Regions from separate parts of the Lysinibacillus sp. BNK-21 genome, predicted to be linked through region 2. Evidence: riboswitches for the same ligand, from Rfam matches in the RefSeq annotation. Region 2 holds a riboswitch; each other region holds the start of a gene.
The links. A riboswitch is a leader RNA that binds a small molecule or an ion and turns the genes downstream of it on or off. The one in region 2 is predicted to bind S-adenosylmethionine.

Region 1: it holds a riboswitch for S-adenosylmethionine, as region 2 does, so the genes downstream of both, ACMGGO_RS03940 (methionine ABC transporter ATP-binding protein) here and ACMGGO_RS01825 (bifunctional homocysteine S-methyltransferase/methylenetetrahydrofolate reductase) in region 2, are expected to answer to the same signal.
Region 3: it holds a riboswitch for S-adenosylmethionine, as region 2 does, so the genes downstream of both, metA (homoserine O-acetyltransferase MetA) here and ACMGGO_RS01825 (bifunctional homocysteine S-methyltransferase/methylenetetrahydrofolate reductase) in region 2, are expected to answer to the same signal.
Region 4: it holds a riboswitch for S-adenosylmethionine, as region 2 does, so the genes downstream of both, metK (methionine adenosyltransferase) here and ACMGGO_RS01825 (bifunctional homocysteine S-methyltransferase/methylenetetrahydrofolate reductase) in region 2, are expected to answer to the same signal.

The regions. Positions count from the first base shown of each region.
Region 1 is NZ_JBLQTS010000001.1:792,289-800,277, forward strand. Features, by position in the region: gene ACMGGO_RS03915 (IS1182 family transposase) at 1-762, shown strand, start outside; gene ACMGGO_RS03920 (arsenate reductase family protein) at 1,064-1,420, shown strand; gene gcvH (glycine cleavage system protein GcvH) at 1,502-1,882, shown strand; gene ACMGGO_RS03930 (hypothetical protein) at 1,974-2,315, shown strand; gene ACMGGO_RS03935 (thioredoxin family protein) at 2,330-2,641, shown strand; SAM riboswitch class I at 2,698-2,801, shown strand; gene ACMGGO_RS03940 (methionine ABC transporter ATP-binding protein) at 2,884-3,912, shown strand; gene ACMGGO_RS03945 (methionine ABC transporter permease) at 3,902-4,570, shown strand; gene ACMGGO_RS03950 (MetQ/NlpA family ABC transporter substrate-binding protein) at 4,639-5,490, shown strand; gene ACMGGO_RS03955 (response regulator) at 5,704-6,576, shown strand; gene ACMGGO_RS03960 (HEAT repeat domain-containing protein) at 6,573-7,616, shown strand; gene ACMGGO_RS03965 (glycosyltransferase family 2 protein) at 7,617-7,989, shown strand, end outside.
Region 2 is NZ_JBLQTS010000001.1:359,363-367,351, reverse strand. Features, by position in the region: gene metH (methionine synthase) at 1-3,112, opposite strand, end outside; gene ACMGGO_RS01825 (bifunctional homocysteine S-methyltransferase/methylenetetrahydrofolate reductase) at 3,105-4,952, opposite strand; SAM riboswitch class I at 5,042-5,142, opposite strand; gene ACMGGO_RS01820 (protoporphyrinogen oxidase) at 5,242-6,636, opposite strand; gene ACMGGO_RS01815 (globin-coupled sensor protein) at 6,877-7,989, opposite strand, start outside.
Region 3 is NZ_JBLQTS010000001.1:2,023,262-2,031,250, forward strand. Features, by position in the region: gene panF (sodium/pantothenate symporter) at 1-221, shown strand, start outside; gene ACMGGO_RS10310 (TSUP family transporter) at 262-1,032, opposite strand; gene ACMGGO_RS10315 (TrmB family transcriptional regulator) at 1,158-1,940, shown strand; gene ACMGGO_RS10320 (hypothetical protein) at 1,963-2,349, shown strand; gene ACMGGO_RS10325 (nucleotide excision repair endonuclease) at 2,402-2,773, opposite strand; SAM riboswitch class I at 2,977-3,088, shown strand; gene metA (homoserine O-acetyltransferase MetA) at 3,212-4,147, shown strand; gene ACMGGO_RS10335 (GerAB/ArcD/ProY family transporter) at 4,187-5,335, opposite strand; gene ACMGGO_RS10340 (hypothetical protein) at 5,367-5,600, opposite strand; gene ACMGGO_RS10345 (Ger(x)C family spore germination protein) at 5,606-6,805, opposite strand; gene ACMGGO_RS10350 (spore germination protein) at 6,831-7,989, opposite strand, start outside.
Region 4 is NZ_JBLQTS010000001.1:931,009-938,997, reverse strand. Features, by position in the region: gene ACMGGO_RS04800 (gamma carbonic anhydrase family protein) at 1-86, shown strand, start outside; gene metK (methionine adenosyltransferase) at 266-1,462, opposite strand; SAM riboswitch class I at 1,721-1,839, opposite strand; gene pckA (phosphoenolpyruvate carboxykinase (ATP)) at 2,229-3,815, shown strand; gene ACMGGO_RS04785 (alpha/beta hydrolase family protein) at 3,881-4,657, opposite strand; gene ACMGGO_RS04780 (NUDIX domain-containing protein) at 4,641-5,108, opposite strand; gene ACMGGO_RS04775 (aminopeptidase) at 5,311-6,234, opposite strand; gene ACMGGO_RS04770 (IclR family transcriptional regulator) at 6,246-7,007, opposite strand; gene ACMGGO_RS04765 (M20 family metallopeptidase) at 7,142-7,989, opposite strand, start outside.

The DNA of each region.
Region 1 (7,989 bases), 430 kb from region 2:
GAAAAGGAAGAATGGAAAGAAATAAAGGAAAGCACGACAGATCCTGAAAGTGGCTATTACGTGAAGGATGAACGTACGAAGCAGTTTGCGTATTCTTTTCATGCAGCGACAGATGAAAAGGGCTTTGTCTTGGGTGCCATTGTAACTCCGGGAAATGTGCACGATAGTCATGTATTACAGCCACTTGTGGAAAAAGTCATTGAAAACGTTCAAAAACCATTAGCTGTTGCGGCAGATGCAGCCTATAAAACACCAGCGATTACGAATTTTTTATTAGAGAATCAAATGTTGCCTGTTCTTCCTTATACACGTCCTAAAACGAAAGATGGATTCTTCCGAAAGCATGAGTATATATATGATGAGCACTATAATTGTTATCTTTGCCCACAAGGGCAGATATTGAAGTATGCAACAACGACGAAAGAAGGATATCGGCAATATAAATCGAATCCTTTGATTTGTGCGAAGTGTCCAAGCCTTTCCCAATGTACAGAAAGTAAGCATCATCAAAAACTCATTCAACGCCATATTTGGGAGTCGTATGTGGAGGAAGCTGAACATTTACGCCATTCCTATGACATCAAACAGATTTATGCAAAGCGCAAAGAAACGATTGAGCGTGTATTTGCGGATGCAAAAGAAAAGCATGGTATGCGATGGACAACCTTAAGAGGTCTAAAAAAATTGTCCATGCAGGCGATGCTTACTTTTGCTGCCATGAATTTAAAGAAACTGGCTACTTGGACGTGGCAGGCAGCTTAAGAAGGTAGCTATGCTCGAAGAGTATGTTGAATTTGGTAGTATATTATCAAATGTTAAAGATAAAATAGGAAGAAAAATGACAAAAGCCCATCGAGAGTGAACCTCTCGATGGCTTTTGTCTACAGTCTGAACCTAGCTATCTGCAAAAGATAGCTAGGTTTTTTTATATGAGATGGATAATCGTAAAAGGAGCGGATAAATTTGCACAACTGGTGGATAAACTTACAAAAAAGAGTGAAGTTCACCATTGAAAACAACTATGATGGTATACTACAGAAAAAGACAGAAGAGGAGCATTGTAATGACGATTCAATTTTTCCATTATCCGAAATGTACAACATGTAAAAAGGCACAGAAGTGGTTAAATGAGCATGAGGTTTCCTATGAAGAGGTACATATCGCAGAGCAACCTCCCACTAAAGAAGAATTAACAGCTATTTGGCAAGCTAGTGGACAGCCTTTGAAGAAATTTTTTAATACCTCAGGCATGAAATATCGTGAGCTTGGCTTAAAGGACAAGTTAGCGGAAATGACGGAGGATGAGCAGCTTGAGCTACTTGCTTCAGATGGCATGTTAATTAAACGTCCCATCGTGACAGATGGAAAAAAAGTTACTTTAGGTTTTAAAGAAGTAGATTTTGAGCAAGCTTGGAAATAACCGTATTAAACCTTGTATTTATAGGAGAAGTATGGCACACTGAAAGTGAATATATTACATATTTATGGAGGGGTTTTTTGCATGAGCACACCTAAAGACTTACGATACTCTGAAGAACATGAATGGGTAAAAGTAGAAGATGGAAAAGTACGTATTGGTATTACTCACTTCGCACAATCTGAATTAGGAGATATCGTATTCGTTGAGCTTCCACAAGTTGGCGACGAAATCAAAACAGATGATCCATTCGGTAGCGTAGAATCAGTAAAAACTGTTTCTGAATTATATGCACCAATCTCAGGTACTGTAGTTGAAGTAAATGCAGATTTAGAAGATAGCCCAGAATTCGTTAATGAATCACCATATGAAAAAGCATGGATGATCGTTGTTGAGCCTGCTGACGCATCAGAAGTTGAGAAACTAATGACAGCAGAGCAATACGAAGAAATGATCGCTGAATAAGACAAGCCATAATCGAAAAACGTCGGAAACTACCGGCGTTTTTTGTTATATAATGACTTATAAGTGGGGATCTCTAAATGGAGGTGGCGTAATGTTCGAGGGAAAATGCTTGATAGTAGAAGGGCGCTCAGATAAGCTACAAATTGAGCCTATTTTGAATGAGAATGTTACAATACTATGTACGAATGGTACAATTGGTGTGCATCAATTAGAAGAACTACTGGATCCCTATGAGGGCTGTGAGCTATTTACTTTTTTTGATGCAGATACTTCTGGTGATAAGCTACGTGCATTAATGGACAGACATTATCCAGAGGCTGAGCATCTGCGCACAATGCCAACATACAAGGAAGTAGAAACGACACCAAGAAAAGTGCTAGCAATGATCTTACTGCGTGCACATTTTTCAATCCATAATGAATATATTTTGTAAGGTTGCGTGAGTAAATGGAAGAATGGTCAATAGAGCAGTGGGAAGCGGCTAAACAGTCGGGAGAGAAAACTGCATTTTATTTATATACACCGATGTGTGGAACGTGTGCAGTGGCATCTAAAATGATGTCCATTATTGAGCAATTACTGCCACAGCTACAAATTGGTAAAGCAAATATCAACTTTTTGGAACACATAGCTTATGAGCATCAAATTGAAAGTGTTCCCTGTCTACTCATCAGTGATGGCGGAAAAGTGACAGAAAAGATTTATGCTTTTCAATCCGTACCATTTTTATATGAATTGTTAAAAAAATCAATTGACTGAACTTTACTAGCGTGGTAAAGTATCAAATATATTACTAAAACATTAAATATATCGAACTCTTATGAAGAGTGGCGGAGGGAAGTGCCCTATGAAGCCCGGCAACCATCACAATGTGAAAAGGTGCCAAATCACCCAAAGATTTTTCTTTGAAAGATGAGAGAACGGTTTAACGTATCATACGTGACCCCTTCTACTTGTCTGTGAGTGAAGGGGTTTTCTATATGAGAAAAGGAGTATTCGCTATGATCCAGCTTCAAAATATTACAAAGAAATACAAAACAGCAAATGGCGAATTAACGGCAGTCAAAGACGTCAACCTTACTATTAATAAAGGTGAAATTTTTGGCATTATCGGCTATAGTGGTGCTGGTAAAAGTACCATGATTCGTTTATTAAACGGTTTAGAGAAACCGACAGCAGGAACAGTAACGGTGAACAATCAAGAATTTTCATCGATAAAAGGGCAAAAGCTTAGAGCAGCTAGACAAAAGGTAAGTATGATTTTCCAGCATTTTAATTTACTTTGGTCAAGAACAGTTGCCGAAAATATTGCATTCCCTTTAGAAATCGCAGGCTTCCCAAAGGCTCAACGTGAAGCGCGTGTGAAGGAATTAATTGCCCTTGTAGGCTTAGAAGGGCGCGATAAGGCATATCCATCCCAGCTTTCTGGGGGACAAAAGCAGCGTGTAGGAATTGCACGTGCATTAGCGAATAATCCAGAGGTTTTACTATGTGATGAGGCGACATCCGCACTCGACCCTGAAACAACGGATGCCATTCTTGATTTACTCGTAGATATAAATGAACGCTTAGGCTTAACAATCGTCCTGATTACCCACGAAATGCATGTCATCCGCAAAATTTGTCATCGTGTAGCGGTGATGGAGGCAGGCGAAATTGTGGAACGTGGTGAGGTATTACAAGTCTTCCAAGCCCCACAGGCGGCTATTACTAAGAAGTTTGTATCTCAAATTACAGACACTAAGGAAACACAGGATACGGTAGCACAAATTAAAACAAACTATCCAACTGGACAACTTGTCAAATTGATTTTTGTTGGTGAAAAAACAGAACAGCCTGTCATCTCACATCTTGTGAAACAATTTGATGTAGAAGTAAGTATTGTTCACGGAAATATTTCGCAAACAAAAAATGGTGCATATGGTACATTGATTGTGCAAATTGATGGCTCTCAGACAAACGTCACTGAAGCCCTTCGTTATTTAAATACAGTGGAAGTACAGACGGAGGTGATTGAAAATGCTAACTAATCTCTTTCCGAATGTAGACTGGGAAAATATGTGGCAAGCTACCTATGAAACTTTATACATGACAGCTATATCAACGGTTGTGACATTTATTCTTGGGTTAGTCATTGGTATTGTTCTATTTCTAACTAGCCCCAATCAGTTATGGGCAAATAAAATCGTTAACTTTTTAACAGGATCACTCGTTAATATTTTCCGTTCCATTCCATTTATCGTATTAATTATTTTATTAATTCCATTTACGAAGTTTTTACTAGGTACAATTCGCGGTGCCAATGCGGCGTTACCTGCTTTAATTATCGGTGCAGCACCGTTTTATGCTCGTATGGTATTAATTGCGTTACGTGAAATTGATAAAGGTGTGATTGAAGCAGCCCGTTCAATGGGAGCAAAAACTTCTACAATTATTTGGAAAGTATTGGTTCCGGAATCATTACCAGCTTTGATTTCTGGTATCACTGTAACGGCTGTTGCTCTTGTAGGTTATACAGCGATGGCAGGAATTATTGGTGCAGGTGGTCTTGGTAACTTAGCATTCTTAGACGGCTTCCAGCGAAATCGCCAAGATGTGACATTAATGGCAACTATTTTGATCTTAGTAGTCGTATTTATTATTCAATGGATTGGTGATTTAATTACTGAAAAAATTGATAAACGCTAGCACGAAAATGAGGTTATTCCGGTTTTTACCGCTAACATATTTAAAACAAATACAAGGGAGTGTCATAAATGAAAAAGTTATTAGCAGGATTATTTTTATCAATACTTGTACTAGCATTAGCAGCTTGCGGTACAGATAAAAAAGAAGATGAAAAATCAGCATCTGGCGATCAAACAGATAGCAAAGAAAACGTAACATTAAAAGTAGGTGCTTCTAATACACCACACGCAGTTATTTTAGAAAAAGCAAAACCGATCTTAGCTAAAGAAGGCATAGACCTTAAAATTGAAACGTATACAGATTATGTTCTACCAAACCAAGATTTAGACTCAAAAACACTTGATGCAAACTATTTCCAGCACATTCCTTACTTAGAGCTACAAATTAAAGACAATGGCTATGATTTCGTTAATGCAGGTGGCGTTCATATTGAACCAATCGGTATTTACTCTAAAAAATATAAAACGTTAGAAGACCTGCCTGAAGGCGCAACAATTTTACTTTCTAATTCAGTATCTGACCATGGTCGTATGCTGTCATTGTTAGAGGCTAAAGGCTTAATCAAATTAAAAGAAGGCATTGATAAAACAGCAGCAGAATTAAAGGATATTGAAGAAAATCCTAAAAACTTTAAATTCGATGCAAATACTGCCCCAGAAATGCTTGTACAAATGTACGAAAACGATGAAGGCGATGCAGTACTTATCAATTCTAACTTTGCCATCGATAACGGTTTAAACCCAATTGAAGATGCTATTTCTCTTGAAGATAAAGAATCTCCATATGTTAACATCATCGCTGTACGTGCAGGTGATGAATCAAAACCTGAAATTAAAAAATTATTAGAAGTATTAACATCTAAAGAAATCCAAGACTTCATTTTAGAAGAGTGGAAAGGTGCAGTAGTACCGGTAAAATAAGAATTAAAAATTTTATAAAAGGGTACATAAGTTTAACGACTTATGTACTCTTTTTTTATTTGTAGTTAAATTGATGAGAAACTATGTATTTTTTATGACGTCTATTTATGTTTAGATATTGTTTAGTCATATTTATTACTATAGTAATGTTGTTAATCTATGAAATAAATGATAGAAAGTAATAATAAGAAAAAACTAGATGGAGTGATTCTAATGAATGATATAAAATTCACCCATGACATCATGCAAGAACATGAAGTAGAGCGCTACTTTAAAATATGGCGAGAAAGTGTTATTAGATCACGCCTTACTATAACAGCAGTCTTTTTAAAAACAGCTAATGCTACACAACTGAATGAAAATGTGAATGATCAAGTTACCTCGTTTTTACAATCAAAAATACGCAAGACAGACTTGCTTTTTCAATTATCCGACGGGGATCATTGGGGCATCTTCTTTTTACAAAGTAGTGATGTAGAAGCTAGAGCGTTTTTAAAACGAATATTTGCCATCTTAAAAGCAGAACGGAAGTTCCAACAGATTGCATTAAAGGCCTCTATAACAGAAATAAGAAATAATAACGTTATTTTTGAAGAGCTGTTAAATAAAAATAAACAGATGTTATCAGGGGATGAGCAATTAACATGGAGTATAGCAGAGGTAAAGGATTACTGTGAGCAACCAACTGAATTAGTGAAAGTTAGTATTATTGAGCAAAACGCCATTTTTAGACAAGTATTAGAGTCAACGCTTAAGCAAATAAATATCCCTTATTTTTCTTTAGATGTAAAGGTTTATGAGGATGGCTATAGCTTTTTGCAATCGGATGATTATAAATCAGGGCATATGCATCTAATTCTTATGAATGATATTTTACCTCTGAAAAATGGCTTAGAAATATTGCATATCTTACGACATATGCCAAATGAAAAGAAATTTATTATTTATATGATGTCAGAACGCAATTCTGAAGGGGCAGCGCTTAATGCTTATGAGGGCGGTGTTGATGAATATATTGTCAAACCATTTAATTTACGTTTGCTAGAAGCCAAAATTAAAAGAACGTTTGCGAGGTTTTGGCAATGATCAAGCTGACTGTTTCGACAATTTTAGCAATAATTTCCTTTTTATTAGTTGTGCTCTTTATCTTTTTTATGTATTTACTTGTTCAGCGACAGCGTGAAAGCTATTTTGAAAAAGTTCGTGACCGTTATTTACAAAATTATTCTCAATTTTGGTATGATTACTTATTCAATAACGCATTATTTAGTATCGTATTGGTACCTAGAGGAAGCGCCCAAGTAGAAGCTATTGAAAAAATTTTTTCATCCTATTTAAAGAATATAAGGAATGAACAGGTGGAACTAAAAATTAAACAATTCTCCAATCAATATTTAAAAGCATTCTACGAAAAAGATTTATCCAGTAAACGATGGAGTATTCGAATGAATGCCCTCTATCGAATTGCAGACTTACAAATAGATGAATTGCTAACGAAGTGCCAAGAATTCGAAAAAAATAACATTACAGATGAAGAACATTTCCAGTTATTGAAAATATACTCGCTTTTCCAACCAGATTTATTTATGGAGAAAATAAAAAATTCCAATGTAAATTACGCTGAAAGTGAATATAGAAGACTATTTATATTATTAGATGATAATGTATTTATTCGATTTTTCCATGATTTTAATAGTTTGTCGGCCAAAATGCAATTTGCTGTTATTGATACTGCTGCTGTAAAAAGAAATATGGAGTATTTGGATGAATTAAAAAAATTATTACACCATGATACACCGGAAATTAACATCAGAGCATTAAAAGGGCTATATGAAATAGGAATTATTGATGAGATGGATCCCTTTGTCCCTTTTGTGACCTCAAAAATGTGGGAAGCCAGGTTAATGGTTGCAAAAATTTTTAAACATGTACCGCTTACTTATACTTATAGTTATTTAGAGCAGCTTCTTCAAGATGAGAATTGGTGGGTACGTTCCCAAGCGGCAAAAACGATTGTAGAAGATCGACATGGTATTGCCAAATTACAGCAATTCATTGAATCCTCAAATGATCAATATGCAATTGAAATGGCCCAAGAAATTGCAGCGAGAAAAGAGGGGAAGTAAATGAAAATAATTGATTATTGCATGATGTTTTTTGGGGGCATTATTTTATTTTATATGCTGTTCGTTATTGTTTCATATTGTACAATGTTCATCATTGCTATGCTGGATTTAAGAAAACGCTATCGTCTCGATCTATCAGAGTATGATGATGCACATATCGATGCCTTTTATTCAAAACCGGTATCGTTACTTGTTCCTGCTTACAATGAAGAAGTAGGAGTTGTAGATACAGTATATTCATTATTGAATTTACGTTATCCTCAAACTGAAATTATCATTATTAACGATGGATCTACAGATCAAACCCTTCAAACGGTCATCGAACATTTTCAAATGAAGCCAATCAATAAAATTGTTCGAACTAACATCCCTA
Region 2 (7,989 bases):
TTTCAAGAAATTTCCCAGCCTCTTTTAACTGGCGTGCTTTAGCCATAACTCCTTGACCTGCTGTTACAACCATGAGTGCAATATAGTCTATTTCACCGCTCTCTACCGTTTTTAAGAAATCTGCAAGACATAAAAATGGTTCAACCTGCTGACGAGGGAAGGTAAAACGTTCAATTTCTGTCTTACTATCAGCAGGATCATACACAACGACATCATCACCATCTGCTTGAGCAGGGAAAAATTGATACAAACCTGATGGCTTTAATAGATCACTTTTTAAATAATCATCTACTAAATCCTTGAGCTCTGTTGCTCTTGAATCGCCCGCATCAAGCAATTGCTGAACTTGCCCTTTCAAGCCTAGATGGTGTCCCAGTAATGTACGCATATTAACATAAGGGTATAAATGAGATACAGAATAGTCTTTTTTCACATGACGTCGTAAATCCGCTGGTAAAAATACTGGCGCTCCTTTTACTGTTCGTGCAGGCTTTATTGTTACCTCTTTTGCCGGACGAGCAGCTCGTTTTTCATCGGCCGCTAAACGTTTTTGACGGGATTCTTCAATTTCTGCTAAGAAATTTTCACGTGTCCCTTCACCCATTAATAGATTCGCTTGCTCTAAGCCTTGCATAGCATCCTTTGCATAAATAACAGGACCACCATATTCATCTGCAATTTTTGTTTCAGTAAAACGACGTGAAAGTGCAGCACCACCAACTAAAATAGGAACATCAATTCCCGCCTCTTTAAAATCCTGAGCAGTAATAACCATCTGTTGCGCTGATTTCACGAGTAAACCTGACAGCCCAATAAAATCAGGTTTTTCCTTACGAATCGCTTCAATCAATTGGGCAGGAGTTACTTTAATGCCCAAATCGACTACCTTATAACCATTATTACTTAATATAATATCAACAAGGTTTTTCCCAATATCGTGAACATCACCTTTTACTGTAGCAAGTACCATTTTCCCTTTTCCAGCACTCTCTTCATCCTTCTCCATGAATTGCTCTAAATGAGCCACTGCGGCCTTCATCACACCTGCTGATTGTAAAACCTCTGCTACAATGAGTTGATTATCATTAAATAATCGACCTACCTCAGCCATGCCCTCCATTAAAGGACCATTAATTATATCAAGTGGCGCCTCGAAGATTTCCCGTGCAGCGTCTAAATCCTCAATTAGCCCTTCTTTTGTACCTTCTAATATATAGTAAGCTAAACGACCTTCAACCGTTTTTGGAATATCAGCTTCCGTTTTTTCCTTCTTTTTATCTCGATAAAAATCTGTAAACACTGCTAATGTTTCATCATTTGTATTAAAGAGCAGGTCATTTGCGAGTTTGATTTCCTCTTCAGGGATGGATGCATAACGCTCCAATTTCTCTGTATTAACAATGGCATAATCTAAGCCCGCCTGTGTACAATGATAGAGATAAACAGCATTCAGTACTTCACGACCAACAGGTGGTAAGCCAAATGAGATATTACTTACGCCAAGTACAGTCAATGTCTGCGGCAATTTTTCTTTGATGAGACGAATGCCTTCAATCGTTTCTAGCGCTGAACCAATATACTGCTCATCCCCAGTTCCTACAGGGAACATTAATGGGTCGAAAATGATATCCTCTGGTGCAATCCCCCATTTTTCCGTTAAAAGTTGATAGGAGCGCTCGGCAATTTCGAGCTTTCGATGACGGTCAACCGCCATCCCCTTTTCATCTATCGTTCCAACAACTAATGATGCACCATATTTTTTCACGAGTGGTAATACTGCATCAAATCGTTCTTCACCATCCTCTAAATTAATAGAGTTAATGATGGCTTTCCCTTGTGAAAACTTTAATGCTTCCTCAATTACTTTTTCATCAGTTGAGTCAATCACAAGAGGCACCTTAACCTTTTTTACAACCTCCTGCATAAATCCACGCATATCGGCTAATTCATCGCGATCAGGGTTGGCTAAACAAATATCAATAACATGTGCACCATTTTTGACTTGAGCACGTGCAATCTCTGCGGCCTCCTCAAATTTCCCGTCAATGATTAAATTCTTAAATTTACGAGAGCCGATTACATTTGTTCTCTCCCCAATAAATAACGGACGCATAGAATCGTCATACAATAACGGTTCAATTCCTGATACCGCATGACCATGTGTTTTTTCTGGTAATTGACGAGGTTTTTCATCTTTTAAGATCTCACGAATGGCTGCAATATGAGCGGGTGTCGTCCCACAACATCCACCTACAATATTAAGCCAACCCTTTTCTGCAAAGCCTTTTAATTTTTGCGATAGCGATTCTGGTGATTCATGATAACACCCTTCTTCATCTGGTAAGCCAGCATTTGGGTAACAGCTAATATAGCCTGTTGAAAGCTCTGCTAATGAACGAATGTGATCCGTCATAAACTCAGGTCCCGTCGCACAGTTTAGGCCAACTGATAATGGTTTAATATGCTCGATCGAAATATAAAAGGCATCAATTGTTTGCCCTGCAAGCGTTGTACCCATCGGTTCTATTGTTCCTGAAATCATGACAGGTAGCTCTTTTCCCGTTGATGCAAAAGCGCGCTTTACGCCAAGTGTGCCTGCTTTGACATTGAGCATATCCTGACTTGTTTCTAATAACAAAACGTCGGCTCCTGCCTCAATTAATGCTTTTGCCTGTACATAAAAATTTTCCTCTAGCTCTTCAAATGTAATACCACCTGTTACTGATAACGTTTTTGTTGTTGGCCCCATAGCCCCTGCAACAAAACGTGGCCAATCCGATGTGGAATAACGATCCACTGCTTGGCGAGCAATTTCCACTGCACGCTTATTAATTACTTCTGCTTTTGTGCCAAGATCATATTCATTTAACACAAGAGGCGTCCCACCAAATGTATTTGTACAAATAATATCTGCGCCTGCCTCTAAGTATTTATGGTGAATTTTTTCAATAACATCTGGTCTAGTAAGCACAAGATTTTCATTACAGCCATCAAGTTCCTCGCCACCAAAATCCTCTGCTGATAAATTTTCATTTTGTAGCATTGTTCCCATTGCGCCATCAAGAATTAAAATACGTTTCTCTAGTTGCTCTTCAATCGAGTGCTTAGCCATGTATACTTACTCCTTTTTTCTGTTCATCCAATTGCTCTATATATTTCATCAACTCTAGTGTCACATCGTAACGTAAAAATGGTGTAATAAGGTAAATCCCATTGAAATATTGCGTAGCCACTTCTACTAATTCTTTGGCAATAGCAATCCCTTCCAATGTTGCCTTTTCTTTATCTTCTCCACATGCTTTCATTCTTGTTAAGGCATCTTCAGATAATTTGATACCTGGCACTTCATGATGTAAAAATTCAGCACTTTTATAACTCGTAACAGGCATAATACCGATGTAAATTGGAGCTTGTAAATGCTTTGTTGCCTCATAAATCTCTACAATTTTCTCTTTCGTATATACTGGTTGAGAAATGAAGTAGTCTGCCCCATGCTCAATTTTCTTCTCCAAGCGTGTCACAGCACGATCTAACACACGGACGTTTGGATTAAATGCAGCAGCAACTGAGAAATTTGCTTTTTTACGAAGTGGCTTACCTGAGAAAGAGACCCCTTCATTTAATTGCTTAATTAATTGGATTAGCTCCATGGAAGATACATCATAAACACTTGTCGCACCTGGGAAATCTCCTACTTTCGTTGGATCACCCGTAACGGCCAACACATCATGAATACCTAAAGCATTTAACCCCATTAAATGAGATTGTAGACCAATTAAATTACGGTCTCGACATGTAATATGAGTTAGTGGGCGTACACCATGTGAGCTCTTCAACAATGCGCCCATTGCAATATTGCTAATACGTGGAGAGGCCAATGAATTGTCTGCCATCATAACTACATCTGCACCTGCATCATATAATTGCTTTGCTCCTTCAAGGAACCCATCAATCTCTAAATGTCTAGGCGTATCCAACTCTACTATGACAGAGCGTTCACGTTTAACCTTTTCATGAAGAGGCTCATACTTTGTTGGCTCCGCTTCCCGAACAATCTCAATCTTTTTAGGCTTCGCATGCTTCTCCTGAACCGGTGATAACTCTTCTAAATACTTCTTTGCTGCTGCAATATGTTTGGGTGTTGTACCACAGCAGCCCCCTATTAAACGTACACCTTGATCACGCAATTCAACAGCCGCTCGACCAAAATAATCAGCTTCTGATTCATAAACGACACGCCCATCCTCTAAGTCCAGAAGTGATGCATTTGGATAGGCCGACATAAATGCCTTATTAGGAAGTTCTACACCTTCAAATGCCTGAATTGTATGGTGTGGACCTAGTCGACAATTGACACCAACAATATCAGCACCTAGAGCTTCAAGCTCATGGAGAGCATTATTTAAAGACATCCCATTTTGTAGAACACCGGGCTCATGCATAGAAACTTGTGCAATAATCGGCAATTTTGTTTTTTCTCGTAGCATCTTTAAGGTTGCTGTTAATTCTTCAAAATCATAATAAGTTTCAAGTAAAAGGCCATCTGGATTCCCTGCAAGTAAGACGCTTGCTTGTTCTTCAATAGTCGCTAATATTTCATCCAAGGTTGCATCACTTTTACGAATTCCCCGAATACCACCAATTGTTCCTAAAACAAATTGACCGCCATCAGCCGCTGCTCGTTTTGCGATGGTGATAGCAGCTTCATTAAATTGTTGGACACGTGATTCCAATCCATAGCGAGCTAATTTAATGGCATTTGCACCGTACGTATTCGTTTGAATGATGTCAGCACCAGCCGCAATATATTCTCTATGAATCTTTTCAATTAACTCGGGTCTCTGAACATTCATTTCCTCATGGCAATACTCCAATCCATAGCCATATAGCACTGTGCCAAATGCACCGTCTGCCGTCAATACATGCGTTTTTAACCTTTCAAGCAATCCCATAAAATTAGCCTCTCTTCCTATGTCTCTATATAATAAAAAGCCTTCTTTCATAAAAAAAGAAGGCTTTAACGATTCATCATTGTTGTTCCTTCTCATCTTCGACTCAACGGTCTTCTGGATTTAGCACCTGACAATAAAGTTGGTTGCTGAAGCTTCAATGGGCCAGTCCCTCTGCTTCTCTTGATAAGAATTAAGTATGAATTTTTTAAATAATTAAAAGAATCATATCGTTTACTGACGAATGAGTCAAGACTATTTCACATAACAAAGTTTTTTTCCACTTAAAACCTTAGAAATTGGCAAGTTCCTTTGCAAGCTCTTCACCAATTTTTTTCCCGTTTTGAATGCAAGCACCAATACCTACGCCAAAATACGAGCACCCTGCAATCGATAAATTAGGATATTTCTCATGTAATTCTTGTAGTAAGCCTTGTAATGCTTCACGATGCGCTAGATCATATTTAGGCATTTGATCAATCCATTTTGTTACATTCACAACGGTTGGCTGCTCCTCTATTCCTAGGCTCTTTCTCACATCTTCTAAAGCAACTGCTGCCAATTCTTCATCCGTCATGGCGCGTAGTTGCTCATAGGCTGGATTGATGCTCTTATAAAAGAGTCGCACAAGTAATTTATTTTCTTTCGATGTATGCTTCCATTTACGACTAGTCCAAGTTGCCGCATTACAAGTTACGTCTGAATTATGGGAAACAATATAGCCCGTTCCATCTGCTGGCAATTTAGCGTCTGGCACATCAAAACCTAAATAGATAGTAATCGCTGACGCTGTCGTAAATTGGTCAAAATAGCGGTTTAAAGATTCATCCTGTAGCAGATTTTGTACAGTATCGTTCGGTAATGCTAAAACGACATAATCTGACTCAATAATTTCACCATTAGCTAAGGAAATTGTGTAGTTCTTATCTTGTTTTTGAACATTTAGTGTAGTAACACCCTTGATAATTTCTACATCGGATAAGGTTTGTTCAAGTCGATCAATTAAAGAAGATAAACCATTTTTAAAGGATATAAATTTTTTGTTCGCTGCTTTAACAAATTGCTCACGATTCGCATCAAAGCCTTTAATAATACTTCCAAAATCATTCTTATAATCAATTAAATACGGTAAAGTAGAGCCAATAGAAAGCTGATGTAAATCTCCCGAATAAACACCTGCAAGGACTGGTGCAATTTGGTTTTTCACCAGTTCCTCTCCTAAATAGTAAGTTAAAAATTCACCGATAGAACTTTCCTTTGTGAAGCCATTGTTTGGCAATGTTAAATCCTTCAACGCTTCTTTTTTTCCCTGCTCGGAAATAAGTGTACTTTCCTCTAAGGATGCTAAACTCATCGGTATTCCGAAAGTTGAATCTGCCGGAATAGCATGTAACTCATTATTCGTATAAATATAAGAAATACCTGTTTCGTTGTAAACTAATTCCGCCTCAAAATCAAGCTCCTGCACGAGTTCCATAACGCCTTGATGACGGGCTACAATAGAATCAGCACCCGTTTCCATGATGAAACCTTGTTCATGTGCTGAATATAATTTGCCTCCTAAATATGTATTTTTTTCTATAAGCACTAGACGAACATTTAAATTATGTTCCTTCACTTGACGTTGCAAATAATGCATTGTACATAGTCCTGTAATACCGCCGCCTAAAACAACAACTGTTTTCATCATAACCGCCCCTATTATTCATTCTTTCTACAGTATAATCTTTTTTTCATTGAAAATTACGTTAAACCCTTTACAAATTTAGCAAAAATAGAGCTATTTCATCAGTGAAATAGCTCTTACTTTCTGAATCTCTATAAAATTGATGCTCTATAGCGATAACTTCACAACAAACATTTAAATAGGTACTATAGTGTTTATTACGTCTAAAAATATGAAAAATAGAATGTAAATGTTAGTAGTCTATCCTTTTAAATTTTGCGCAAAGCTCGCTAATTTTTCAGCTGAATTTGTTACCTCAGTAAATGAAGTGCCTAATTCACTTAATATGCCTACAATTGCTTGTATTTTTGTTGCCATACACTCATTTTGATCTTTTGCTTCTGTCATGGCTCCCAATATACTCGTAAATTGGCCTTCAGTTTGTAACATATTTTCTTCACCTGCTGCAACTTCATCTTGAATGTTGGTCAAAGAATACTCTAATTTCTCTGTTCGTTCACCTGTCTTTTTCAATAACAAAGCCACCGCTGTAACAGATTCTTTTGTCTGAATTGATAATTTACGTACTTCATCGGCCACTACGCTAAAGCCCTTTCCCGCTTCCCCAGCACGTGCTGCTTCAATTGCAGCATTTAAAGCCAAAAGATTCGTTTGATTCGCAATATTGGTCACAACACTCATAATTGTTTCCATTTCCTTAGACATACCTGATAATTGTTCAATATTTTCTTCTATATCATGAAGAGAATGACTAATATTGAGCATATTTTGTGATTGATTTTTTAAACGCTTGCGACCCTCAAGTGCTTGGTTTTCAGCCAGCGTAGACACATCGAGTGATTTTTTTGCCAAATGTTTAATTTCGTCAGATTGCTTACTTAAGCAGCAAAATGAATTATTGGTTTCCTGCGAGATAGCTGCAAGTGCTTCCGAAGAATCTACAATCTGTCGTTCAATCGCTTCTTTTTCATGAACCATTTTTTCTTTCAGTTGTTCCACAGTGTTTTCAAAAGCTTCTAAAACGAGTTGTTGCTCAAAATTACAAATTTTCGATATAGCTCTGATCGTATTAAATTGATCTTGTGGAAATTCTATATTTTTTTCGACTAAATCAATAAATGATATCGATAAATCTTGGAATGCGCAGATATACCACTGTGTTCTAAGCCCAATGTGGACATGCACCTTTGCAATTTTTACACGCCTTTGGTAATACATCTCATCAATGGTTCCGTTAAACATTTCAATAATATGTTGCCGTAATGTTACTTTAAGCTTTTCTACAGAACTATGATGACTGATAATATCTACCAAATGATGCTCTGTTCCAATCATGTTGTAAAAACGGTTTAC
Region 3 (7,989 bases), 1.7 Mb from region 2:
GGACAGTCGTTTTAGGATTGTATTGGAAAAAAGCGAATAAATACGGAGCGATTGCGTCAATGATTTCAGGCATGTTGTTGTATATTATGATTGATCGGTTTTATCCTTCTGTCTTTGGTATGCATACAGTCACGATACCCATTGTCGCATCCTTCTTTATTTTTGTGATTGTCAGTTTGTCCACTAGTCATAAATTTAAAAACGAAAAGCTTATGATTTAACGCCAAAACGCCACAGATTTCAAATTCTGTGGCGTTTATTTTAATGCATCATAAAATCATAGGCATTTTTCGCAAGTAATGTCATTGTAACGACAATAAATAGTGTGCGGACAAAGCCACTTCCTTTCTTGATTGCCATCCGTGAGCCAAGCATAGCCCCACCAATTTGCGCAATGCCCATGACTAGACCATAAACATAATGAATTTGACCTAAGTAAGCAAACATACAAACACCAGCCACATTACTCGCCAAATTTAAAAACTTCGCATTACCAGCCGCCTTTAAAAAATCGAAGCCTACCAATAAGAAGCTAAAGATTAAAAACGACCCTGTCCCAGGACCAAGAAATCCATCATAAAAACCAATAGCAAATAATAGCAGCATAAATAAAAACAAATGTTTTTTAGATAGATTTTTTACGGTAGAGACGGCACCCCAATCCTTTTTAAAGATCGTATATACCCCAACAGCCGCCAGCATAACAAGCATTAATGGCTTTAGTAATGCTGGATTAATCAGATGCACAGTCCAAGCACCACATAATGATCCGATAAATGCTAGTGGAAAATATTTGAGGACAGAGTGAATGTCCAGCTGGCCAGAACGATAGAAAGAAATAGAGGAAGTGAGCGAGCCCATAGCTCCTGCTAGTTTGTTCGTGGCAACCGCAGCAGCTGGATTGAGCCCAACAAATAGTAAGGCTGGTAGTGAAATTAAACCGCCCCCTCCCACTACTGAGTCAACAAAAGCCGCCAGAAATCCAAAAGAAATTAATAGTATGAGAATATGTACATCGATTTCAAACAACATATGACACCTCTTTATAATTAGTTACTACTGAAATAGTAACTAATTTTATTTGCGCTGTAAACCCCATTTTTTCATTGGCAAATCTTCACATTGGTAGCCTATAATAAAGATAATGGAGGGATTACATGGAGGAATTAATCACCCAGCTGAAAGAAATGGGTTTTACAGAATATGAAGCGAAGGCCTATACGGCACTTGTTCAGCAAAGTCATGTCAGTGCTTATCAGGTAAGTAAAAATTCTGGCATACCACGTGCAAGAGTGTATGATATTTTAAATATCCTTGTAGAAAAGGGCATCGTGTTAAAAGAAGAGACCGCAGAACAAACGACCTATTCGGCAATGCCTGTGTCTGTGTTCTTACAGCAAATGCAACAGCGCTGGGAGTCGAATTTTACGTCTATAAGCGGGAAATTAGAGAAATTAGAGGAAAAAGTACAGGAAGCTGAGCCTAAAGTGGTCATGCTGAAGGGCAAGGAATCCATTATCAACTATTGTCAGTCACTTCTAAAGAAGGCGAAGAAAAAAGTGATGCTGTCGATGTGGGAAGATATGTATGATGCCTTACGTGAAGATTTGCAAGAGGTGGCGCTGCATGTTCCTGTTCATGGCATTACGTTGTATGTAGGAGAGCATCTCGCCTCAATTGACCAGCATAGAGCCACACATTATACAAAAAAAGCGTCTACACCGCATTGGTTTATCTTATCGATAGATGGTCAGGAAATGATTTATGGTCATTCTCCATCTACCCAAGAGACGGCCTTTATCACCAATGATCCAGTTCATATTTATTTGTTAGAGGATTATATATGGCATGATGTGCTCATCAATCGGTTAGTAAAACGTGATGATCAGGAGTTAGAAGACTGGATTGCTAAGGAGCGTAAAGCTTTTTTCTTAGAATAGTCGTATAAGGAAGGGGAGTTACTTGAAAAAATTCGTGTTGCTAGGTTTAATAAGCCTACTAATGCTAGGAGCCTGTAATGCTACACCACCTACCGATCCACCAACGATTCATGAGCTAACGGTTGTCCCAGATAATGTTCAAAAAAATATCGTTTCTAATGACAGAATACAACTATTGCATGAAAAGGATGCTCCATATTACCTTGTTTATTATTCAAAAGGGAATGTATTGGCAAGTATTACAGCTGAGGGAAATAGGCTTATTATCCAGTTAGAAGAAGGCAGCGAGCAAAGGAAAGAGGCACAACCCTATGTTTTTAAAATCACCGTCAAGAATCCTGAGCTGGATACCATTGATTTGCGAATAAACGGTCAGAGTACGCCAATTGATCGTATGACCATTATGTGATAAAAGAAACCGAAATCCCTTTAGATGAGATTTCGGTTTCTTTACGTGATGCCTAATAAAAGACTTTGTCTACGTTATATTTAGAGCGGAAAGTATTAATCGCATATGTTTCGTAAATTTCACGTTCCATTGGATCTTCTACTTCATAGACTTCAATTTTGAACACTTCATCACGATGGTTTTTCATCGGAGATACATTATCCTCGAAATGTTTTTTAATACGTTGACGAATTTTACGTGCTTTCCCAACAAACAATAGCTCATTCTTGTCATTATAGAATAAGAAAATGCCGCCTTTATCACGTGTGATTTTATGGAAGTCAATAAAACCAAAGTAAGGTGTGATCGGCACATCACCTGGTTTTAAATCTTGTTCACGTTGACGGATTACTAGATCTGGTTTTGGAAATTCAATTTTAATCAAACTATTCACGTTCCTCTCTCTTACTAAAAGTATATGGTAACATAATTACGGCATGTTTACCATAAATTTTAAATGTAGAAACCCCACAGATAGCAAGCTTAGTGTACATCAAATGACCAAGAAACATGCGCGTGAATCACAAAATATTCTATGAATTATTGATATTCTAACAAGTTCATGTTACAATTCAAGATAATTAAATAATCTTATCAAGAGAAGCTGAGGGATTTGGCCCGATGACGCTTCAGCAACCTCTAACAATCGTTAGAAAGGTGCTAATTCCAGCAAAGGATTTTTTCCTTTGAGAGATAAGAGTGGACGTGAAAAAAATCCTTCTCATTCTATCTCGTATGGAATGAGGAGGATTTTTTAATTTCGTTGCATCCTACGCAAGCAAGATTTGCTAAAAGAGAGTGATTATAGAGAGGGGAAAGCAAGATGCCAATTAATATTCCGAAAAATTTACCAGCTGGAGAACATTTACGTGAGGAAAAAATCTTCGTCATGGAAGAAGATCGTGCGAAAACACAGCAAATCCGTCCATTAAATATATTAATATTAAATTTAATGCCTGAAAAAGAAAAAACAGAGCTCCAATTATTACGTTTATTGGGGAATACACCATTACAAGTCAATATTACCTTTTTGAATACAGCCACACACGAGTCTAAAAATGTGAGTAAATCCCATTTGCAGCTTTTCTACACAACGTTCAATCAGATTCGACACCGACGCTATGATGGTATGATTATAACTGGTGCGCCAGTAGAAAAAATGGCTTTTGAAGAGGTCAACTATTGGCAGGAAATTTCAGAAATTATGGATTGGTCTAAAAAGAATGTGACATCCGTGCTACATATATGTTGGGGGGCACAGGCTGCATTGTATCATCATTATGGCATTGGGAAGGTTGAGCTTTCTGCTAAATGCTCAGGCGTCTATTCCCATGTGATTACAGATTTAACTGTAGATTTGGTACGTGGCTTTAGTGATTTATTTACTGCACCTCATTCACGCTATACATCTGTTTCGATTGACGAGGTTCGCAATCATCCAGATCTACGATTATTATCCTATTCAGAGGATGCTGGGGTATTTATTGTACAATCAAAAGATAATAAAAATATTATGATTACGGGGCATCTAGAGTATGATGCGACAACGCTAGCCGATGAATACAGTCGCGATGTGGCGAAGGGCATAGATATCGCCGTTCCTGTAAACTACTTCCCGAATGACGATCCGACACAAGTGCCGATGAATACATGGCGTGCCCATACGCATCTATTATTCTCTAACTGGTTGAACTACTATGTTTACCAAGAAACACCATATGAATGGGATTTTGTAGATGAAATCGAATATCATATTTAATTAATAAAAAGTCTAATTTCTTTTCTAGCTTAGAAGAAATTAGACTTTTTGATTGTCATTTTCTGTTTCCTGCTGAGGTGTTTCGTTATTTTGAGCCTTGGATTTACGATTGCGAATAACTACCACAATCAGCAAAAGTATGGGTAATAAAATGGTGAAAATAAAGGAAAAGATTGGCCAAATTTCATTATTATAATTAGTAGAATGCACAATATCTGGATGAACAATTTGAGAAAGTCCAATAACAATTATCCCCATCGGTATAATGAGTGGACGATGATCCTTGATCTTCAAAATTTGTGCAAGGCCAACAACGGTCGTATAGAAATACATAAATGTACGAATATAAATAGACGAAATCCACATAAATGCCATAATGATTTCTATACGCTGCAAAAAATTCCCTATAGATATTCTTTGTGCTAAGGCATAGCTAGGAAATGTCCTTGATGCAGTGTTTTCAGGACCTAATACAAGAATCGATAGGACAATCAACGTAACTAAGACGATTCCGCCAAAAATTGCCCCAATATATAGCCCTTTCTGTGCAGACGGCTGTACATTGACGCCAGTAGGATAGAGCATCAATAATACAATTAATGGAAAGGAAAAGATACTCATAAAGCGTGCAATACTATAAAACATAGATGCTTTGGTCGCTTCTAGTAGAGGCTGAATATTCTCAAATGTAATTTGAGGGGTAATACTAATGACGAAAAAAATAAAAATAAAGATAAACAATGGGAAGAGGATTTCTGCCGAACGGGCAAAGGTCTCAATTCCTAAATAAGCGGCATACATAATAATGATACTGAACAGTAGGGCAAATGCTAATGTCGGTGTCTCTGGCATTACTTCCGTTTTCATGAAAATACCGATAAAATAGAGTAATTCTCCAGCCGAAAGAAAGGTCATAATCAGGAAACAAATTGCTGTGATTTTCCCAAAAAAACGCCCAAGAATTTTTTCATTGGCCTCGATAAAGTTTAGAGATGGTGTTTGATTGGCCAGTGTTAAAAATAATTTTAGTACCAGTAAACTAAGGAGAACACCAATGCTTGCCGCTATCCAAGCATCTTGCTTAGCGGCACCAGTAATACTCGAAGGGATAATTAAAATCGCTGTACCGATAGAATAGAGGAAGGTAACGATTGTAAACTGTCTTGAACTAATTATCTCTTTTTCCATCAAGCTACCCTCCGTTTCTCAGTCCATCTTTCTATTTTGTGAATGACACAATGTAATCCCTAATTGGTGTGAAGATAAAGGTAATCAAATCTAATGGGCTAGGAATATGGATTTTCAGGGCAATCCCCATATTTAAAGCCGTTCCAATAAGAAGCAAAAAGGAGAATACAATCATGGCTTTTCTATCCTGTTGCTTTTTTAGCTTTGGAATAAAAATAAGCGCAATGATTATCGCGATGATCAAGATAGCTACGGCTAGTACCATTGCATTTATTCCTCCTTTGGCTTGTTTAATAATGAATTTTGCATCGTACCTGAACCTTGGGTAGTTACCTTTACATGAACTACCACTGCTAAATCTGGAAAAATGGAAGTCCAATCATCCTTTATTTTTTTCCACTGCTTAGGATCTGCCCGATGTAGGGCATCCCCAAATCCAAAAACATCTACTTCATATTGCTGTTGAATTTTCTCTACTGTTTTTTCTATGCGTTCATCAATTCCCTGGGCTGTTTTTTTGTTAACGTAATCAATCGATTTATTTTTGGTAAGATCGATATCACATTCGACCTCTCCAACATTCTGCTCTACATTAATATGAACATCGATTTTCGGTTTCCCGTTTTTAAATGACCCTTTCACCTTTGTAGTGGATTGGGTAATTTCAGTAGACAAGGTCCCTTTATTAGGACAGGCAATGATTTCTATCGTACTTTGAATTTTGTCATTAAGAAAACTAACACTTTTGCTTTCACTTTCAGTCAGTAGCCCTATATATTTATCTCCTTTAAAGACCGCTAAACCTGTATAACGTAATAGCACAGGTGTTTTAACACGTTGCACATTTGTTTGATCTACCCCTAATTTCTTATCGCCATGAACTTCAATAGCAGAAATTAACGCCCCTTTATGCTTATTGCTTAATGTATTGACTAATTCATCAATATTAACAGCTATTGTGGAGCCCCAAGCCTTTTCAGAGACATCAAGGGAATTTAACATTTTATTAGCAGGAACTTTTTCGATGGGTGTTAGTACATTTAATACTTCCTTCGCTGTTGCTTCGTGAGACATAATGACGTCGAAATCCTTACGAAATTCATGGTCCCTTACAATTAAATCAAGTGCATCACTAATGCCTTCTTTTGCGAGATCTTCCCCTAATACAACCACTTGAAGGTGTGCAAAATAAGGTTTTCGTGCTGCAATAGTCGTCATTTTGCGAATGGCCTCAAAGATGGTCTCGCCTCTCGAATGATAGCTAACGACAGGAGAGCGTTGAGTGGAAGCTTGGCGCATTGAAATTTCACTAGGATCAACAATTTGAACCGTAATTTCATATTCCTCATCTATTTTGTCAATGCCTAGTGCTACCACAATGGCTAATTCATTTAATTCTCGCTTACTCCAGCAACCACTTAACAGTAAAGTGAGGATACATAGTAAGCAAATCCAGTTTAATTTTGCCATATTCTATTCCTCATTTATCCAGTTGTTATTTCCTGCTTTTTACATTGATATAGTTATGTCCTCTAACAATATTTTTTTGATTGACTAAACGAGGTCGTGTAAGTAACTTTCTACGCGGGAACAGCAGAAACGCATCCTTCTGATCCTGTAATACCAACGGTGCGAATGGACTTAAATAAGGTACACCAAATGAACGAATGCTACATAGATGAAGAATAATTAGCATAATGCCAAACATTACACCGAATAAACCAAACATAGCAGCTAAAATCATTAATGGGAAACGTAGTACACGAATCGTATTCGATAAACCATAGGCAGGGAATAGAAAGCTACAAATCGCTGTTAAGGCTACAATAATTACCATTACAGCGGAAACGACGCCTGCATCAACTGCTGCCTGACCAATAACTAAAGTACCTACGATGGATACCGCAGGACCGATTGTTCGAGGCATACGAAGTCCAGCTTCCCTTAAGACCTCAAAGGCAACCTCCATAATAAGCGCTTCTACTACTGCAGGAAAGGGTACGCCTTCCCTTTGTGAAGCAATGCTAATTAACATGGGTGTCGGTAGCATTTCCTGATGAAAGGTAGTAATCGCCACATACAAGGATGGTGCTACTAATGCTAGACTGATACCAAAGAAACGCAAGATACGTACAAGTGAGCTAATCATCCAATGCTGATAATAATCTTCTGCTGATTGTAAAAAGGATGTAAATAGCGCTGGAACGACTAAGACGAAAGGTGTGCCATCAACTAGAATCGCCACTTTGCCATCTAATAATTCACCTGCGATGACATCAGGTCGTTCAGAGTTGTAGACGGTTGGAAACATAGAGTTTTTTGAGTCTTGTATAAAATCCTCAATATAGCCACTTTCTAGAATGCCATCAATATTAATACGATCTAATCGAGCCAATACCTCTGCGACGATTTTGTCACTGGCGATGCCATTTATATACATCACTACTACATCTGTTTGTGTCACATCTCCGATAACGCGTGATTTTATCCAGAGATTCGGACTTTTTATTTTGCGACGAATGAGCGCTGTATTCGTTCGCAAGGTTTCCGTAAAGGATTCCCTCGGTCCGCGAATTACGGATTCCGTCGATGGCTCTGTGACAGCTCGATCCTTGGCACTTCTAGTACTTGTCACAATCCCTTCGGCAAAGCCA
Region 4 (7,989 bases), 570 kb from region 2:
TAAATGCTGAAGATAAAGAGGATATGGAACGCATCGTACGAGAATACGCAGAAAAAGGTCAATATTATAAATCACTTCAGAAATAAATAACCTACACAAAAAATCAATACTAACGAAAAAATCCCTCGCGTTTTCGTGTACCGAATATGTTCACGAATCCTAGCGAGGTATTTTTGTAAAAAAAACAAAAGGAGCAATGTTGCCCCTTTGCTTATTAATACATCAGAATAATTTTCTAATGACTTCATTACTTTAGTTCAATAGTTTATAAACGTGCTTTTTCTCGTAGCGCGTCTGCTTTATCAATTTGCTCCCATGGTACATTTAAATCTGTACGACCAAAATGTCCATACGCAGCAGTTTGTTTATAAATTGGACGACGAAGATCAAGCATTTTAATGATACCTGCTGGGCGTAAATCGAATAGCTCGCGTACCCATTCAACGATCTCGCTTTCTTTCACTCTACCTGTGCCAAATGTATCGACAGCAATGGAAACAGGCTGAGCAACGCCAATCGCATAGGCAAGTTGCACTTCAGCACGCTCTGCTAAGCCAGCTGCTACGATGTTTTTCGCTACATAACGTGCTGCATATGCCGCCGAACGGTCTACCTTGGTTGCATCCTTACCTGAGAAGGCACCACCACCGTGACGTGCATAACCACCGTATGTATCAACAATGATTTTACGTCCTGTTAATCCAGCATCACCTTTTGGCCCACCAATTACAAAACGGCCAGTTGGATTGATGAAGTATTTCGTATTAGCATCTAATAATTCACTCGGTACAACTGGTGCAATAACAAATTCTTTTAAATCTGCTTGAATTTGTTCAAGTGTTGCTTCTTCATCATGCTGTGTTGAAATAACAATTGTATCCACGCGAACCGGTACATTATTGTCATCATATTCAATCGTTACTTGCGTTTTACCATCAGGACGTAAATAGGCAAGTTCACCTGATTTACGTACTTCTGTTAAACGGCGTGCTAATTTGTGTGCCAAGCTAATTGGTAATGGCATTAGCTCTGGTGTTTCATTACATGCATAGCCAAACATTAAGCCTTGGTCACCAGCACCAATTGCTTCTATATCAGCATCTGTCATAGAGCCTTCACGTGCCTCTAATGCCTGATCAACACCTTGAGCAATATCAGGTGATTGTTCGCCAATTGCCACAAGCACCGCTAAGTTCTCAGCATCAAAGCCATATTTACCTCGTGTATAGCCAATTTCAGCTACAGTGTCACGAACAATACCTTTAATATCCACATAAGTAGAAGTAGTAATTTCTCCTGCTACTAATACTAATCCTGTTGTTACAGTTGTTTCACACGCTACACGTGCATTTGGATCTTCTGCTAAAATAGCATCTAAAATGGCATCCGAGATTTGGTCACAAATCTTATCTGGATGTCCTTCTGTTACACTCTCTGATGTAAACAGTCGACGGTTTGTCATTTGGTTTTCCTCCTAAATACTCTTACAATAAGTAGTTGTGTATGAATACGGTACTCATTACCCATGTCAAGTCCGCTCCTAAGGATTGAACTCTCAAGCCGTTACTGCTGCTTTTAACACGAGGATTTCGAAAGATCCGTCATTATAATAAGGAAAGAACTACATATACTTACCTTTACATTGATTTTTAACAATAAAAAAATCCTTTTCTCACGTTACTTTACATGAGGAAAGGAATAATGACTGCGTAACCTTTCACTCTTATCGTTCAAGGGATGTTCCCTTGCATCAGGTTGGCACCAACGCATGTCGTGAAATAGTTCATGCAGGTTGCCGGGTTTCACAGGGCCTGACCCTCCACCAGCTCGGGATAAGAGTATCCGTTCAATCTCATGTTACTGAAAAGGTCGAACGTTGTCAAATATTTTCTTATGTATTACTGTATAGAAAGGAAAGAACTTATTACACAAAAACTTTTCATACTTGGATGATGATGTAAATAGAAGCAAATTAATCCCTACAACATACCTAGCTACTTGTGGTAACATATGTGTGGCTCAATTTTCGTGCCTAATTACAGTAGGATTGATGGTATTCTACTCGAAAAACATTATTTTTTGTCAGTTTATTGAAAAGTGGTAAAAACTCTAAAATAATTTCTTAATTAGTATAGATTATTTAAGCAATTGTGTTATACTATTTTTGAAATTAAGAAAAAATCCCTCTAAATCAAGGGAATACTATAAAAAAGGATGGTATTTAATCGATGAATTCAGTAGAAATTGCAAACGAACTGAAGGAATTATTAAACGGCGGTAACATTAATGTTCAACTTTCAGTACCACAATTAGCAGAAAAAGCTACATCTCGTGGTGAAGCAATGTTAACAGTAGATGGCGCAGTTCGTGCAGAAACTGGCAAATACACTGGTCGTTCACCTAAAGATAAATATACGGTAGAAGAAGAAAGCACAAAAGATCAAATTGACTGGGGTAAAGTCAACCAACCGATTTCTTCTGAAGTGTTCGATAACCTATATGTAAAAGTAATAAAATATTTAAAAGAACGTGACGAGTTATTCGTATTCAAAGGCTTTGCAGGTGCTGACAAAGACTCACAATTAAGCATTCAAGTTATCAATGAATACGCATGGCACAATCTTTTTGCTCATCAATTATTTATCCGTCCAACAGCAGATGAATTAGCTTCTCATGTTGCCGACTTCACTGTCATCTCAGCTCCTAACTTTAAAGCAGATCCTGCGGTTGATGGTACTGCTTCTGAAACATTCATCATCGTATCACTTGAAAAGAAAATTATTTTAATTGGTGGTACAGAATATGCTGGTGAAATGAAAAAATCTATCTTTGGTATCATGAACTACTTATTACCACAACAAGGTATTCTTTCAATGCACTGCTCAGCAAACGTTGGTGAAGCTGGCGATGTAGCGTTATTCTTCGGTCTATCTGGTACTGGTAAAACGACGTTATCAGCTGATCCTGATCGTAAGCTAATCGGTGACGATGAACACGGTTGGTCTGATAATGGTGTATTCAACATTGAGGGTGGCTGCTATGCAAAAACAATCAACCTTTCTGCTGAAAAAGAACCAGAAATCTACAATGCAATCCGCTTCGGCTCTGTATTAGAAAACGTAGCTGTTGATCCAGAAACTCGTATTTGTGACTATGATGATGGTTCACTAACAGAAAATACACGTGTAGCTTATCCAATCCAATACATCGAAAATATCGTTGATCCTTCTGTTGCAGGTCATCCAAAAACAATCATCTTCCTAACAGCTGATGCATTTGGCGTATTACCTCCAATCAGTAAATTAACAAAAGAACAAGCGATGTATCACTTCCTAAGCGGGTTCACTTCTAAACTTGCTGGAACTGAACGTGGTGTGACTGAGCCAGAACCAGTATTCTCTACTTGCTTCGGGTCTCCATTCCTTCCACTTCCTGCAACAGTATACGCAGAAATGTTAGGACAAAAAATTGACGAGCACGGTGCACAGGTATACTTAGTAAACACTGGTTGGACTGGTGGCGAATATGGCACAGGTAGCCGTATGAAACTATCTTACACACGTACAATGGTCCGTGCAGCAATCGATGGTAAATTAGCAGATGTTGAAACAACACAAGATGCTGTGTTTGGTTTACACATTCCAAAAGCAGTTGAAGGCGTACCTTCAGAAGTGTTAAATCCTCGTGAAGCTTGGGCAGATAAAGCTGCATACGATGCAAAAGCTGCTGAGCTTGCAGGCTTATTCAACGAAAACTTCAAGAAATTCTCAAACGTTTCTGAAGCCATCACTACACTTGGTGGTCCATTAAAATAACGTCTATATAAAAGACAAAGGGAACAATTTATTCGTTCCCTTTGTCTTTTTGTTTTCTCTATGCTTTATTGTTGTTTCATCCACTTGCAAAGAGCACGGACAGTTTCACGATTTTTTGCTGGTGGATATTGATGTGCATAGTTAAGATCATACCAAGTTTCGAATGATTTATTTGCTTCCTCTAAAAAAAATGCCAATTGTCTGGCATGTTCAATATCCACATTTTCATCACGATAGCCATGAATGATAAGAACGGGAGCTGTTATACGCTCTATCTCAAAAAGTGGTGTTCTTGCATCATACGCTTCTGGTACACGATTAGGTGTTCCTCCAATAACACGCTTCATCATTCTGCGCATATCTGTACGTTCCCAATAAGTGGCCGTTGCATCAGAAACACCTGCCCATGTTACAACAGAAGTAATATCCCTTCTTAAAATAGCTGTCCACAGAGCCATAATACCACCTCGTGAAAAACCAAAAACATGGATATTGTCATTGCAGAATTGTTTGAGTACATCTACGGCATAGACCGCATCGTAACGGTCTGCCCCTGCAAACTCGTCACGCCCCTCTCCCCCACGATTCCCACGATAATATGGGGCAAATACGATAAAGCCCTGCGCCGCAAATTGTGCAATACGAGAGGGTCTTACCATCCCAATGCTTTGCATGCCGCCTCTTAAATATAAAAAGCCATCATATGTACCTTCAGTCTTTGGCTCTGCTAATAATCCTTTTATACGTAAGCCCTGTGAAAGATAGGTTATTTCCGTTAAACGGATAGCTGGATTTGGTGAAGGATAGGGGCGTTTTTCGATAATATCACCATTGTGTGTCACGATGTTTCAGCTCCTCCAGCATTTTCTTCATCCCCTCATCCTTCATGTGAAAACTCAAGTTAGGATGCTGAGCAAATTCTTCATCAGTTAACCAAAGCATGCCTGACGTTTCTAAATCAAATTCTATATCCTCTTGCGCCAAAAATTGTGCAGTGAAAACGGATTTACAAAAAACGTTTTCATCATACACTGCATACTCTGCAAACCATTGAAGATTTTTCACATGAACACCCGTCTCTTCAAAAACTTCTCGAATCGCCGCCTCCTCTAAGGTTTCCCCTTCTTCTAATTTCCCTCCTGGCACTTCTACACCACGTCGTTTATGGACAGTACATAACCATTTATTTTCATGCTTTAAAAGGACAAGGACGTGTTTAGGTTCTACTTTAAATTCGCCTCTTGTAAAACTCAAATCTACTTGTAGGCCATGTAAATCTGTAAATGTTAACATCTCTTCAACCTCACGTTCTTTCTTGTTGCAAAACAAAAGTTACTTTCTTTATCATTACTTCTATTTTATGGACGGAATTTAATCATCATTCCTATTCCTATCTATATTAACTATATTGTAAACCTACAATGACAAGCAACCCTAAGCTACAGTCTTGTAAAGCATGAAAAAAAGCGTGCTTCATAGGAAGACACGCTTTTCTTTAGATTACTTGCTGACCGTCAAAATAGACGATAGGACTTTTCACAACACAATCAATATGAACATCTGACGCATTGGCTCCACCAAATGGCGCATTACTGCCAAAAGCGATATGGATGGTCCCATACACCTTCTCATCCTCTAATACATTGCCACATAGGATAGCACTTTTATTGGCTCCGATGCCAAACTCTGCAATGACTCTACCATTGCCTTCACCAAGTAATGCCAGTAGTCGTGGACCATCAGGACCGATTGCTTCTTCTAAGCGACCATTCTTTATTTTTAATAATAATGACTCCTTTAAGACACCAATATTAGCAATAGAGCCATCTACTAATATCTCTCCATTCGCAGATGTTTCTATTGGTGCAATATACGATTCTCCTGAAGGAATATTCCCGTACTCACCAGGTTGACGAATAACCCCTGTGGAACGAATTCCGAAACGGCCGTCTACACTAAACGTCAGCTCATGACCATCCTTGACAATACGAATATCTTTTGTCGTATTAAGTAAAAGGACATATTTTTCTACAGTAGCTTCGATCTCCTGTGCATCTGCATGAAGGGCACCTTGCTCTAGCATCTCCAATGTTACCCCTGGCATTGTTGCTACACGTCCACCCTTTTCACAGGCATGTTTACGAGCCAGTGTATGTGTTAGGGAGTGGGAGGTAATACACAGTGTAACATCGGCATTTGCCATAAGCTCAGAAACTGCATGGATTGGCTCCTGCCCAGATTTCTCTAACAGGGGCATCACCATGAACATTGTATTTGCAGTAATTGACAGTCCAGCTTCATAAAAAATTTTTGCGATGTCTTGTTTGTGGCTATCTGTCAAAATTAATAGTGACTCAGAAGATTGAACATTTAAATTGCCTTTTAAAACATTTAGTGCAATATCATGTAAATGATGCATAATAGGGCTCCTTAATTAAAATTCAAATGATATCTACGAATAATTCCTTCTATTTCATTTCTAGCTTCCGTTAAAGGTCCCAAAAAATCAGGAACACGTTGCTCTGTAAAACGATAAATTGGTCCAGAAACGGTAATAGACGCTACGACCTGTTCCTCACTATTAAATATAGGCATAGCTAGCGCCAATACATCGACCGAATACTCACTGTTACTAAGTGCATAGCCACATGTTCTAATTTTTTCTAGCTCTGCCCTTATTTCTGTGGCATCTGTCATCGTATTATTTGTATAAGCTGTTAATGGTTCATCTATGACCTTTGCAATTTGCTCTTCATTTAAAAAAGCAAGCATTGAACGGTAAGATGCTCCTACATATAGTGGCGATCTACTTCCTCTTGAAACTGTAAACTTCACCTTATTTACAGGCTCTGCTTTCAGTAATGTTAACGCTTCCAGTCCATTCAGTACGGTAAAAATAGCTGTTTCACCAGTGACATCCTTTAATTTCTCAAGAACTGGCATACATAGCTGATCTATGTTTAATGAATCATACATATTCATACCTATTTCCCATAATGCAATACCAAGAGAATATTTTTTTGTTATAGGATCTTTTGTTATAAACCCATTATTTTCGAAGGTTTCAAGAATGCGATATAAATTTGTATGATTCATGTTCATCGCCAGTGCTAACTCTCGACCACCCCATGTGGGCTTTTCCTTTGTAAACATTTTTAAAACCGCAATTGATAAATTTAATGTCTTTAGCATATCTCTCATCCTTCTGAACTATTTATCTGTACAAACGGCTGCAAATCTCTCTCTTAAGGGGGAAATAATCGACAGATTTAGCAGCCGTCAGCACCTGATATCACTTTATCAAAAGTAAGAGAGTAGCTAATCTCTTACTTTTGATATAGGAAATCAACAGCAGCAGTTATATAAACTTTTGCACAGCGTACGATATCCTCAACACGCACTTTTTCATTATAACCATGAATACTTGGTAAATAAGCTGGGCCGTATTGCAATACAGGAATATCATATTGTCTGAAATGACGAGCGTCACTGCTTGCCCATTGCATGACACCATATGCCTCTTGCCCTGTAACATATGATATATTTTCCACTATCGATTGGCATACAGGATTTTCAGCAGGCGTATAATTGGCTACGCTTTTAAAGCCAAAACGTTGGATTGAATAATCGATAGCCAAGCCATCTAGTTTAGTTGTCAAGATTTCTGTTACTTCTTCTTGTGTAATACCAAATGGTAAACGACAATCGACCTGGACCTTACAGTAATCTGGGATTACGTTTGACTTCGTACCTCCCTCAATTGTACCAATATTTACAGTAATTTTCTCTAAAACTTCTTGATATTTCAAGCGATCTTTCTCCACTTCACGCATGTATTTTTTTGATACCTCGATAAGTGGCTGTACCTCTTCAGGAATTGTGATTTCTACATCCCATAGTGTACGAATCTCTTGTATAGCTCGGATTGCATCAACAATGGCATTTCGTCCAGCCAATGGTGATAGGCTTCCATGACCAGGTTCCCCACGCACCTCTAATTCAAACCAGTAAGATCCCTTTTGTCCAATAGTTGGGTTTAAAGGTGAAGAGGGCTCAGCGATTAAACAACCATCTCCCTGCACATAGCCTCGCTCTAACAGCCAAGGAACACCAAATTCACCGCCAGTTTCTTCATCTGGTACGATCGCCAAAGTTAATTTCCCTGGTAGTTCAA